Regions from separate parts of the Mesorhizobium sp. M0293 genome, predicted to be linked through region 1. Evidence: predicted binding sites of a transcription regulator. Region 1 holds the regulator's gene; each other region holds the start of a gene.
What was found. Region 1 encodes PhoB, which activates phosphate uptake and scavenging genes when phosphate is short. Its sites were predicted from a motif close to TGTCATNNANCTGTCAT; they were not measured.
Positions count from the first base shown of each region.

Region 1 (3,276 bases):
AGTCGAAGGCGCTGAAGGACATCACGCTGTCCTTGCCGGAGCGCAGCGTCACCGCTTTCATCGGGCCTTCGGGCTGCGGGAAGTCGACGCTGCTGCGCGTCTTCAACCGCATCTACGAGCTCTATCCCAAGCAGACCGCCGAAGGTCAGGTGCTGCTCGACGGCCAGAACGTTCTCGACCGCTCGCAGGATCTCAACCTTTTGCGGACCAAGATCGGCATGGTGTTCCAGAAACCGACACCATTTCCGATGTCGATCTATGAAAACATCGCTTTCGGCGTCAGGCTCTATGAGAAGCTCAGCAAGTCCGAGATGGACGGTCGCGTCGAGCAGGCGCTGAAGCGGGCAGCACTCTGGACCGAGGTCAAGGACAAGCTCAACGCCAGCGGCCTCAGCCTCTCCGGCGGCCAGCAGCAGCGGCTCTGCATCGCCCGTACCGTGGCGGTGAAGCCGGAAGTCATCCTGCTCGACGAGCCGGCCTCGGCGCTCGATCCGCTGTCGACCGCCAAGATCGAGGAGCTGATCGACGAGTTGCAAGCCGACTACACGATCGTCATCGTCACCCACAACATGCAGCAGGCGGCGCGCGTGTCGAAGCAGACGGCCTTCATGTATCTGGGCGAGCTGGTCGAGTTCGACCGCACCGAGAAGATCTTCACGTCGCCCCGCGAGAAGCGCACGCAGGATTATATCACCGGCCGATTCGGCTGAGTTCAGGCATACGAGGGACAGGATCATGAGCGAACACACAGTCGCTTCTTTCGACGAGGATCTCGGTCAGATCAGCAGGCTCATCAGCGACATGGGCGATCTCGCCAGCTCGATGGTCGGCGGTGCGACCAAGGCGCTTTTGAATTCCGACAACGCGCTGGCACAGCGTGTCGTCTCCGACGACGCCATCATGGATGCGCGTCAGCGCGAGCTCGACGATCGCGCCATCACGTTGATCGCCAAGCGGCAGCCGATGGCCGACGATCTGCGCCATGTCGTCGGTTCGATCCGCATGGCCGGCGATCTCGAACGCATCGGCGACCTTGCCAAAAACATCGCCAAGCGCGTCGGCACTGTCGGCCTCAGCGTTACGCCGCGCGACCTTTCGCACTCGATCGATGGAATGGCGCAACTGGTGTTGATCCAGGTGCAGGGCGTCATCGAGGAATATGCTGCCCGCGACGCCGAGGCGTTGGCAAAACTACGCGCCGACGACGAGCGCATCGATGTCAAGTACACGTCGGTGTTCCGCGAACTGCTGACCTACATGATGGAAGATCCCCGCAACATCACGGCGTGCACGCATCTGTTGTTCTGCGCCAAGAACCTCGAGCGCATCGGCGACCACGTGACCAACATCGCCGAAAATGCCTATTATGTTTTGACCGGTACGCAGCTGCCCGCCAATCGTCCGAAGCAGGACGAGACGGCAATGTCCGCGCCGGCGGCATGATGACAGGGGTGACCAGCCGATGATCGCGCCACGCATCATGGTGGTGGAGGACGAGGAGCCGCTAGGCGTGCTGCTCCGCTATAATCTGGAGTCCGAAGGTTACCAGGTCGAGGTGGTGACGCGCGGCGACGAGGCCGAGATCCGGCTGCAGGAGAACGTTCCCGACCTTCTGGTGCTCGACTGGATGGTGCCGGCGGTTTCCGGCATCGAACTCTGCCGGCGCCTGCGAATGCGTTCCGAGACCGAGCGGCTGCCGATCATCATGCTGACCGCGCGCGGCGAGGAGAGCGACCGCGTGCGCGGCCTCTCGACCGGCGCCGACGATTATCTGGTCAAGCCGTTCTCGACACCGGAGTTCATGGCCAGGGTCAAGGCGCTGTTGCGCCGCGCCAAGCCGGAAGTGCTGTCCAGCGTGCTCAAGGTCGGCGACATCGTGCTCGATCGTGAATCGCACCGGGTCTATCGCAAGAAGAGCGAGATTCGGCTCGGACCGACCGAATTCCGCCTGCTCGAATTCATGATGCGCCATCCCGGCCGCGTGTTCTCGCGCAGCCAGCTGCTCGACAATGTCTGGGGCGAGACGATCTACATCGACGAGCGCACGGTCGACGTGCATGTCGGCCGACTGCGCAAGGCGGTCAACAATGGCCGCATGCCCGATGTCATCCGGACCATTCGTGGGGCAGGCTACGCGATTAGGGAAGACTAAAGCGCGTCGCGGTTGAACGGATTCAGGCGACGCGCTTTAGGTGTTTGTTTTTTATGCATGTCGTTTTCCCAAAACCGAGGTCGCTTTTGGGCGACATGCATTAGGTGCCTGTTCCGTCCCGATAGATCGTGACCAGGAAAACTCGATTAGCAGGCGGTCGCCAACGGCCGCGAAGGCTGGAATGTTGCATTCGTCTCATCGATGGGGAGCGAGCACGTGACGCCAGGAGCGGTCATCCCCATCAGTTTTCGAATGACCGCATTTGGGCTAAAGCGACAGGCAGCTTCTGGCGTTCTCCGATCTCCCAAACTCTCTATGTGCCCCGGCTGGCGGCAGGAAGCACGGCCAGCGACACGCATTAGTCGGTCACATCGCCATCTTGCCCGCAGACTCCGACCAACAAGCCGCGCACTCAAGAATTAATTTGAGTTAATTTATATATAGGATGTGTATTTTGCATAAATACACAATTTTATTAAATTTACTTCAACCTACAGCAGGTTCTCTGCTCTTTATTCATTGTGTGTACTCCGAATATTCAATACGATCTCGGATCGAATGACGATTCCGTGGAACGATCTCGTTCTTTGCAACGTTGCTTTGAAAGCGGTCGCCGGACTTTGCGCCGAATGATTTGACCAGGTCGGACACCATGAGGAAGGATTTCTGATGAGCACGGTCTTAAACGCCAAAGGCATCCCCCTTCCCTACACCGGCGCTTCCACTCATTGGTTCTCGGCCACCGGGTCCGGGCCAGAACTGCATGGCACCTCCGGCAACGACTCCTTCTGGGGAGACACCGGCGTCAATGTCACGATCTACGGTGGCGCCGGCGACGACTACTATCACCTCTATTCCACCAACAATAAGGTGGTTGAAGATCCCGGGGCAGGGATCGACACGATCGACACATGGATGAGCTACAAGCTCCCCGACAATTTCGAGAACCTCGTCGTTACCGGCGCCAATCGATATGCGTTCGGAAATGCGTTGGACAACATCATCAAGGGCGGATCGGGTCATCAGACGCTGGATGGCGGCAAGGGAAATGATGTCCTGATCGGTGGTGACGGCGCCGATACTTTCGCCATCTCCAAAGGAAATGGAAGTGATCTTATCTTCGA
Region 1 is NZ_JAMYSA010000024.1:57,027-60,302, reverse strand. Features, by position in the region: gene pstB (phosphate ABC transporter ATP-binding protein PstB) at 1-710, shown strand, start outside; gene phoU (phosphate signaling complex protein PhoU) at 736-1,443, shown strand; gene phoB (phosphate regulon transcriptional regulator PhoB) at 1,463-2,152, shown strand; gene eglC (endo-1,3-1,4-beta-glycanase EglC) at 2,822-3,276, shown strand, end outside.

Region 2 (3,276 bases), on a different contig from region 1:
TCGCCGGCGCCGTGCCCGTACAGGTCGTTGACCTCCTTGAAGCGGTCGAGATCGAGCAGCAGAAGCGCAAGGTGGCCGCCTTTCCTTCCCCGGCTCATCGCAGCAATTTCCGTCTCCAGCCGGTTGGAAAAGCTGCGGCGATTGGCCAGTCCGGTCAATGGATCGAAATGGGCAAGGCGCAGGATTTCCAGTTCAGCCTTCTTGCGCTCGCGAATGTCGCGGACCGCGACCACATTGTGAGGCTTGCCACAGTAGTCGATGCTCCGGGCAATCAGTTCGACAGGAATGCCTGTGCCATCGCGGCCGCTCAATTCGGCCTCGTGCGGCTGTTCGCCGAAGCCGGACATATCGGCCCCGAAGAGATCGCCAAGCTGCATTCCGTTCAGCGTCGCGGGTGCCATGCCTGTCAGCCTCGCAATGCTGTCATTGGCGCTGATGATGCGGTTGCCGTCGCAGACGATCAGGCCCTCCACTGCGGCGTTGGCCAGGCCGTGCATGCGGTCGACTTCGAGCTTCTGGCGGCGGAAGCGCAAATCGATCCACAGCGCCGATGCCGACAGCACCAGGATCACCAGCGTGGCGGCCGCGGCCGCGAAAGCCTGCGAGGTCGGCTCGATCGTGTACTGGGATATGGCGATCGAGGAATCGGGAAAGATCGAGACGGCACCCATGCCGATGAAATGCAAGGTGCAGATCGCCAGCGTCAGCAGCACCGCGCCGACGGAGGTCGCTCGCAAGGAGGGGCGGCGCAGCACGACCCGCAGCGCCAGCGCCGCAAGCGTCACGCCGGCCAGCAAGGAAACGGCGACGAGCAACAGGTTCCATTCGATCCGGCCCTGGACTTCGAATGCCGCCATGCCGATGTAGTGCATGGCCCCGATGCCGCCGCCCAGGACGGCGCCGCCGACGAGATGATAATCGAACTCGTCCCGCAAGGTGGCGATCCACATGCCGGTCGCCGTCAGCGCGACCGAAGCAGCGAGCGAAAGCACGGAGAGCGCCGGATCGTAGGCACTGGGTATGCCTGGTGTGAACGCGAGCATGGCGATGAAATGCGTAGCCCAGATGCCGAAGCCGGTCGACGTCGCCGCGATCATCAACCAGGCAAGCCGGTTCCGATCTGTGGAGCGGCTGATGTGGTGAAGCAGGTTGACAGCAGAGAAACAGGAAATCCCGCAGATCAGCGCGGCGAGTGCGACCAGTCTCAGGTCGTGTTCGTTGACGATGCAATTGTAGACCGTCAGCATCTTATTTCACCTGATCTATCGGAAATAAACAAGGCAGCAGAATTGAGTAGCGCTTTGCCGTTGAAGGATCGATAAAGTCGCCCACAACCCTGGCGTGTCTCTTCGGGTTGCAGCGGCTGCAATCAGGGCTGATATGTCGAAAGCCAGCTTGGCAGTCCTGACGGCAGTTCCTGGCGCGCTTGTCGTCGCGCTAAGCCGGCTAACCGTATCGCTTTCCATGCCGCCAAGCGGCAGCGAGCGTTGCGTGAGGCAAAGGGGTGAAGTTCGTCGATCTGCAACAAAACCGTTGTCTGATTGTCATGAGCGACACATATTGCCTTTGCGGGAGTGCCCCTTTCGCCAATGACAAACGGGAGATGAAACATGAAGTCCTTCGGCTTCGCGGCCGGTGTTGCCGCCACCTTTACGCTGCTTTCCTCAACCTCCGCTTTTGCTGTCACGCAGATCAGTTGGTGGCACGCCATGACTGGCGCCAATGCCGAAGTTGTCGACAAGATCTCCAAAGATTTCAATGCCAGCCAGAGCGACTACGAGCTCGTTCCGGTGTTCAAGGGCACGTATCCCGAGACGTTGAATGCCGGCATCGCCGCGTACCGCGCCGGCCAGGCGCCCGACATTATTCAGGTGTTCGATGTCGGCACTGGCGTGATGATGGCAGCCGAAGGCGCAATCAAGCCGGCAGCCGATGTGTTGACCAGCGCCGGAATGACCTTCGACAAGAGCCAATACCTGCCAGGCATAGTCGGCTATTATTCGAAGCCGGACGGCACCATGCTCTCCTTCCCCTACAACTCCTCTTCGCCGATCCTTTATTACAACAAGGATATCTTCCAGAAGGCTGGTCTCGACGTCGACAGCCCGCCCAAGACCTGGAATGAGGTGTGGGAAGATGCCAAGAAGATCAAGGCGAGCGGCGCGGCCGCCTGCGGCTATACCTCGACCTGGCTGACCTGGATCCATCTGGAGAATTTCGCGGCCTGGAATGACGTGTCATGGGCCACCCAGCAGAACGGTCTGGCCGGCGGCGATGTCGAGCTCAAGATCAATGCGCCGATTTTCGTCAACCATTTCCAGGCGCTCGCAGACCTCGCCAAGGACGGCACCTTCAAATATGGCGGCCGCACTTCCGAAGCCAAGCAGATCTTCCTTGCCGGCGAATGCGGGATCATGACTGAATCCTCCGGCGGGCTCGGCGATATCGTCAAGTCCGGCATGAATTACGGCATCGGCCAATTGCCCTATGACAGCGACGCCAAGGGCGCGCCGCAGAACACGACGCCGGGTGGCGCCAGCCTGTGGGTTTTCGCGGACAAATCCGACGAGGAATACAAGGGAGTGGCTGCTTTCTTCGCCTATTTGTCGAAGACCGACGTGCAGGAGTACCTGCACCAGAAGTCGGGCTATTTGCCGGTAACGTTGGCGGCCTATGAAGCGACCAAGAAATCCGGTTTCTATGACAAGAATATCGGTCGCGAGACCCCGATCCTGCAGATGACGGGTAAGGCGCCGACCGACAATTCGAAGGGCGTGCGTTTGCCGAATCTGCCGCAGGTGCGCGATATCCAGAACGAGGAGTTCGAGAAGATGCTCGCCGGCCAGCAAACCGCGCAGCAGGCGCTCGACAATGCGGTTACGCGTGGCAACGCCGCGATCAAGGAAGCGCTGGGGAATTAGAGCGAGCGCAGAGGCCTTGCTCTACGGCGCACCCACCTGTCCCGTCAGGCATCTCCCCTCGGCGAGGGGAGTGCCGTCCTTTGCGATTTCGCCAATGGTCGATGATGCCGAATCCGAAACGCTCATCAAAGCCATCTTGGCGAAGAGGGGTGCCGCATGGTGCCGCCCGCCTCATCAACTCGGAGTGGCTCCGTGACCCCCCGCGTCGTGTTTCCCAACAAGGTCCTCCCCTACCTGCTGGTGGCGCCGCAACTAGCCATCACGCTCGTTTTTTTCTACTGGCCGGCCGGTCAGGCGTTCTACCAATCCATGCTCAGGCAGGATCCGTTCGGACTAAGGACTAGGTTCGTCTGGT
Region 2 is NZ_JAMYSA010000033.1:40,205-43,480, forward strand. Features, by position in the region: gene NKJ06_RS14820 (EAL domain-containing protein) at 1-1,247, opposite strand, end outside; gene ugpB (sn-glycerol-3-phosphate ABC transporter substrate-binding protein UgpB) at 1,611-2,921, shown strand; gene ugpA (sn-glycerol-3-phosphate ABC transporter permease UgpA) at 3,078-3,276, shown strand, end outside.
Region 2: the regulator PhoB is predicted to act here: its motif matches at 1,532-1,548, upstream of ugpB (sn-glycerol-3-phosphate ABC transporter substrate-binding protein UgpB).

Region 3 (3,276 bases), on a different contig from region 1:
TCGGCATTGGCGACCTTGCCAAAGGGGTGAATGCACCCCGCTCGACGACCTACACGTTGGTGCGGTCGCTGGTCGATGCGGGCCTGCTGGAGATGGCAGGCGACGGCAATCGCGTCTATTTCGGCAAGAAGCTCTATCTCTATGGAATGGACTATGTGCGCGGCAACGACCTTCTGAGGCGAGGGCGCCAGGAGGTCGACAACCTGTCGCGCGAGACCGGCGAGACTTCAGAACTGTGCATGCTGCAAAGCGGTCGCTACACGATCGTCCACGCGAGCCCTGGCACCAGGCCTTTCCGGATCAGCTCCGCCACGGGCTTGCAGATACCGCTGCCCTGGACCGCTTCGGGGCGGCTGCTTCTGGCGGGACTGGAGAGGGCTGAGATCGAAGGCATGGTGTCCGACGACGATCTCGTGCTGCCCGACGGGCGCAAACTGCGGCTCGACGATTTTGTCAACGACATCGCAAAGGCACAAGTCGCAGGCTATTGCATCACCTCGGGCCTTGTCGATGCTTATACGAAGTGCCTTGCCGCGCCGGTCTTTTCAGCGCCCGGCAAGGTCGAGGCGACGATGTGCCTGGTGGTCCCCATCGATACGTCCGAGGAGCGGACCGGTGAGCTCATCGGCCTGCTGCGCAACCGCGCCGCGAAGCTTTCGATCGCCGGATAGCGCTCGAAAGCGTACGCGCCCTTCAGGCAATGATGTCGGGAATGATCTTGTCTTCCAGCGCCATCAGCCGGTCCTTGAGGAACAGCTTTTTCTTCTTCATGCGCTGAATCTGCAGTGGATCGCAGGCCATGGCGATCATGGCGTTGATGGCCGCATCGAAATCGGCGTGCTCCTGCTTCAGCCGGGAATATTCGAGCCGGATATCAGCCTGTTCCTGATCGGACATTATCTACCGTCTGCACGTCTGCGGCGCCCAAAAATGGGCCTGATTGGGCGGGGCCGGTGGGATTTTACAACCGGCGCGCAGCCCATATCACATTTCACATTGTCGTGGAATGCTACCACGGATCATTCGACATCGCTGCCGGAAGGTGACACACTGTCATCATGCCGTCACAGAAGCGAACCTGCGGTGGACGCGCCATGACGGCTGCAATCGAGGAAACCATGAAAGGGAGAACCAATCATGTCTCTTGCATCCCATCTTGATGAGTTGCAGCGGAAACACGGCGACATCGAACGTGAAATCGATGACGCGATGAACCATCCATCGGTCGATGACCTCGAAATCGTGAATCTCAAGCGACGCAAGTTGGCACTCAAGGACGAGATTGAAAAACTGAGAGGGAAACCGACCACGCATTGATGTCCTCCTGACATAGTCGCTTACCATCCGCGGCCTCTTTTTCCCGGCGGCACCTGCCGCCGGCGTGATGGGTTTTGATTTCCAGCACTGGCCATCAGCCTGAGCCGGACTTCCACCCGCTTTAATTTCCGCTCGGCTGTCACCAGATTTCGCCAGATCATCGATTGTTTCTGGTCCCTGGCGGCGGGCCGATTCCGGCCAGTGGCGACCTGTCGCCATTGACAAGCCATCTTTGCTCCTCCACCTCATGCCCGGACTTTAGCGCATCGGCCCGGAGCGCACTTTGTGCGTTCAAGTGGACGCATGGCGCTCCAAAGACAAAAGGCTGCCGGCATGACCGGATATTTTTCCTCTCCTTTCCCCCGCCGCACCTCGGTCGGCGTCGATGTCGGCGGCGTGGTCGTCGGCGGCGGCGCGCCCGTTGTCGTGCAGTCGATGACCAACACCGACACGGCCGATATCGACCAGACTGTTGCGCAAGTTGCAGCACTCCACCGTGCCGGCTCCGAGATCGTGCGCATCACCGTCGATCGCGACGAGAGTGCGGCCGCCGTGCCGCGCATTCATGAGCGGCTTCAGCGTCTCGGCATCAACGTGCCGCTGGTCGGCGATTTCCACTATATCGGCCACAAGCTTTTGGCGGACCATCCGGCCTGCGCCGAGGCGCTGGCCAAATATCGGATTAACCCCGGCAATGTCGGCTTCAAGGACAAGAAGGACCGGCAGTTCGCTGATATCGTCGAGATGGCGATCAGGTATGACAAGCCGGTGCGCATCGGTGTCAATTGGGGCTCGCTCGACCAGGAGCTTTTGACCCGGCTGATGGACGACAACCAGGACAAGGGTTTTCCGCTGACGGCGCAAGAGGTGATGCGCGAGGCGATCGTACAGTCGGCGATCCTGTCGGCCGAGATGGCGGAAGAGATCGGCCTTGGCCGCGAGAAAATCATCCTGTCGGCCAAGGTCAGCGGCGTGCAGGACCTGATCGCCGTCTATACCGAACTCGCCACCCGCTCCGACCATGCGCTGCATCTCGGCCTCACCGAAGCCGGCATGGGCTCGAAAGGCATCGTGGCTTCGTCGGCCGCGATGGGCATCCTGCTCCAGCAAGGCATTGGCGACACTATTCGCATTTCGCTGACGCCGGAGCCGAATGGCGACCGCACACGGGAGGTGCAGGTGTCGCAGGAATTGCTGCAGACCATGGGGTTCAGGCAGTTCGTGCCGATCGTTGCGGCTTGCCCCGGCTGTGGTCGCACGACCTCCACCGTGTTCCAGGAACTCGCCCAGAACATCCAGGCGGATCTGCGCAAGAACATGCCGGTGTGGCGCGAAAAATATCCCGGCGTCGAGAACCTCAAGGTCGCGGTGATGGGCTGCATCGTCAACGGTCCGGGCGAGTCCAAGCATGCCGACATCGGCATTTCGCTGCCCGGCACCGGCGAGACGCCGACGGCGCCTGTCTTCGTCGACGGCAAGAAGGCGGCGACGCTGCGCGGGCCGTCGATCGCGGCGGATTTCGAGAAAATGGTCGCCGACTATATCGAGCAACGGTTTGGTCGCGGCAAAGCCGCGGCCGAGTAGATCAGATGCAGCGTTTCCTCTGGGCGACGCTGATCCTGTTGTGCGGGCTGGGCTGGTCGACGCTGGTTCAGGCAGATCCGCCGCAATCCGCCAAGCAAAGGCTGATCGACAAGGTCTGCAACCTGATCCAGGCACATGCCGATCAGAATGGTCTGCCCAGGGATTTCTTCGCCCGGCTGATCTGGAAGGAAAGCCGGTTCGATCCCAACGCCGTCAGCCCGGTCGGCGCCGAAGGCATCGCCCAGTTCATGCCGGGCACCGCCAAGATGCGCGGGCTGGCCAATTCCTTCGACATCAACCAGGCGATCCCGGCGTCGGCTAGATATCTCGCCGAAATGAAAACCGGCTACGGCAATCTCGGGCTGGCGGCGGCCG
Region 3 is NZ_JAMYSA010000105.1:1,241-4,516, forward strand. Features, by position in the region: gene NKJ06_RS27940 (IclR family transcriptional regulator) at 1-671, shown strand, start outside; gene NKJ06_RS27945 (YdcH family protein) at 694-897, opposite strand; gene NKJ06_RS27950 (YdcH family protein) at 1,138-1,317, shown strand; gene ispG (flavodoxin-dependent (E)-4-hydroxy-3-methylbut-2-enyl-diphosphate synthase) at 1,651-2,901, shown strand; gene NKJ06_RS27960 (transglycosylase SLT domain-containing protein) at 2,907-3,276, shown strand, end outside.
Region 3: the regulator PhoB is predicted to act here: its motif matches at 1,052-1,068, upstream of NKJ06_RS27950 (YdcH family protein).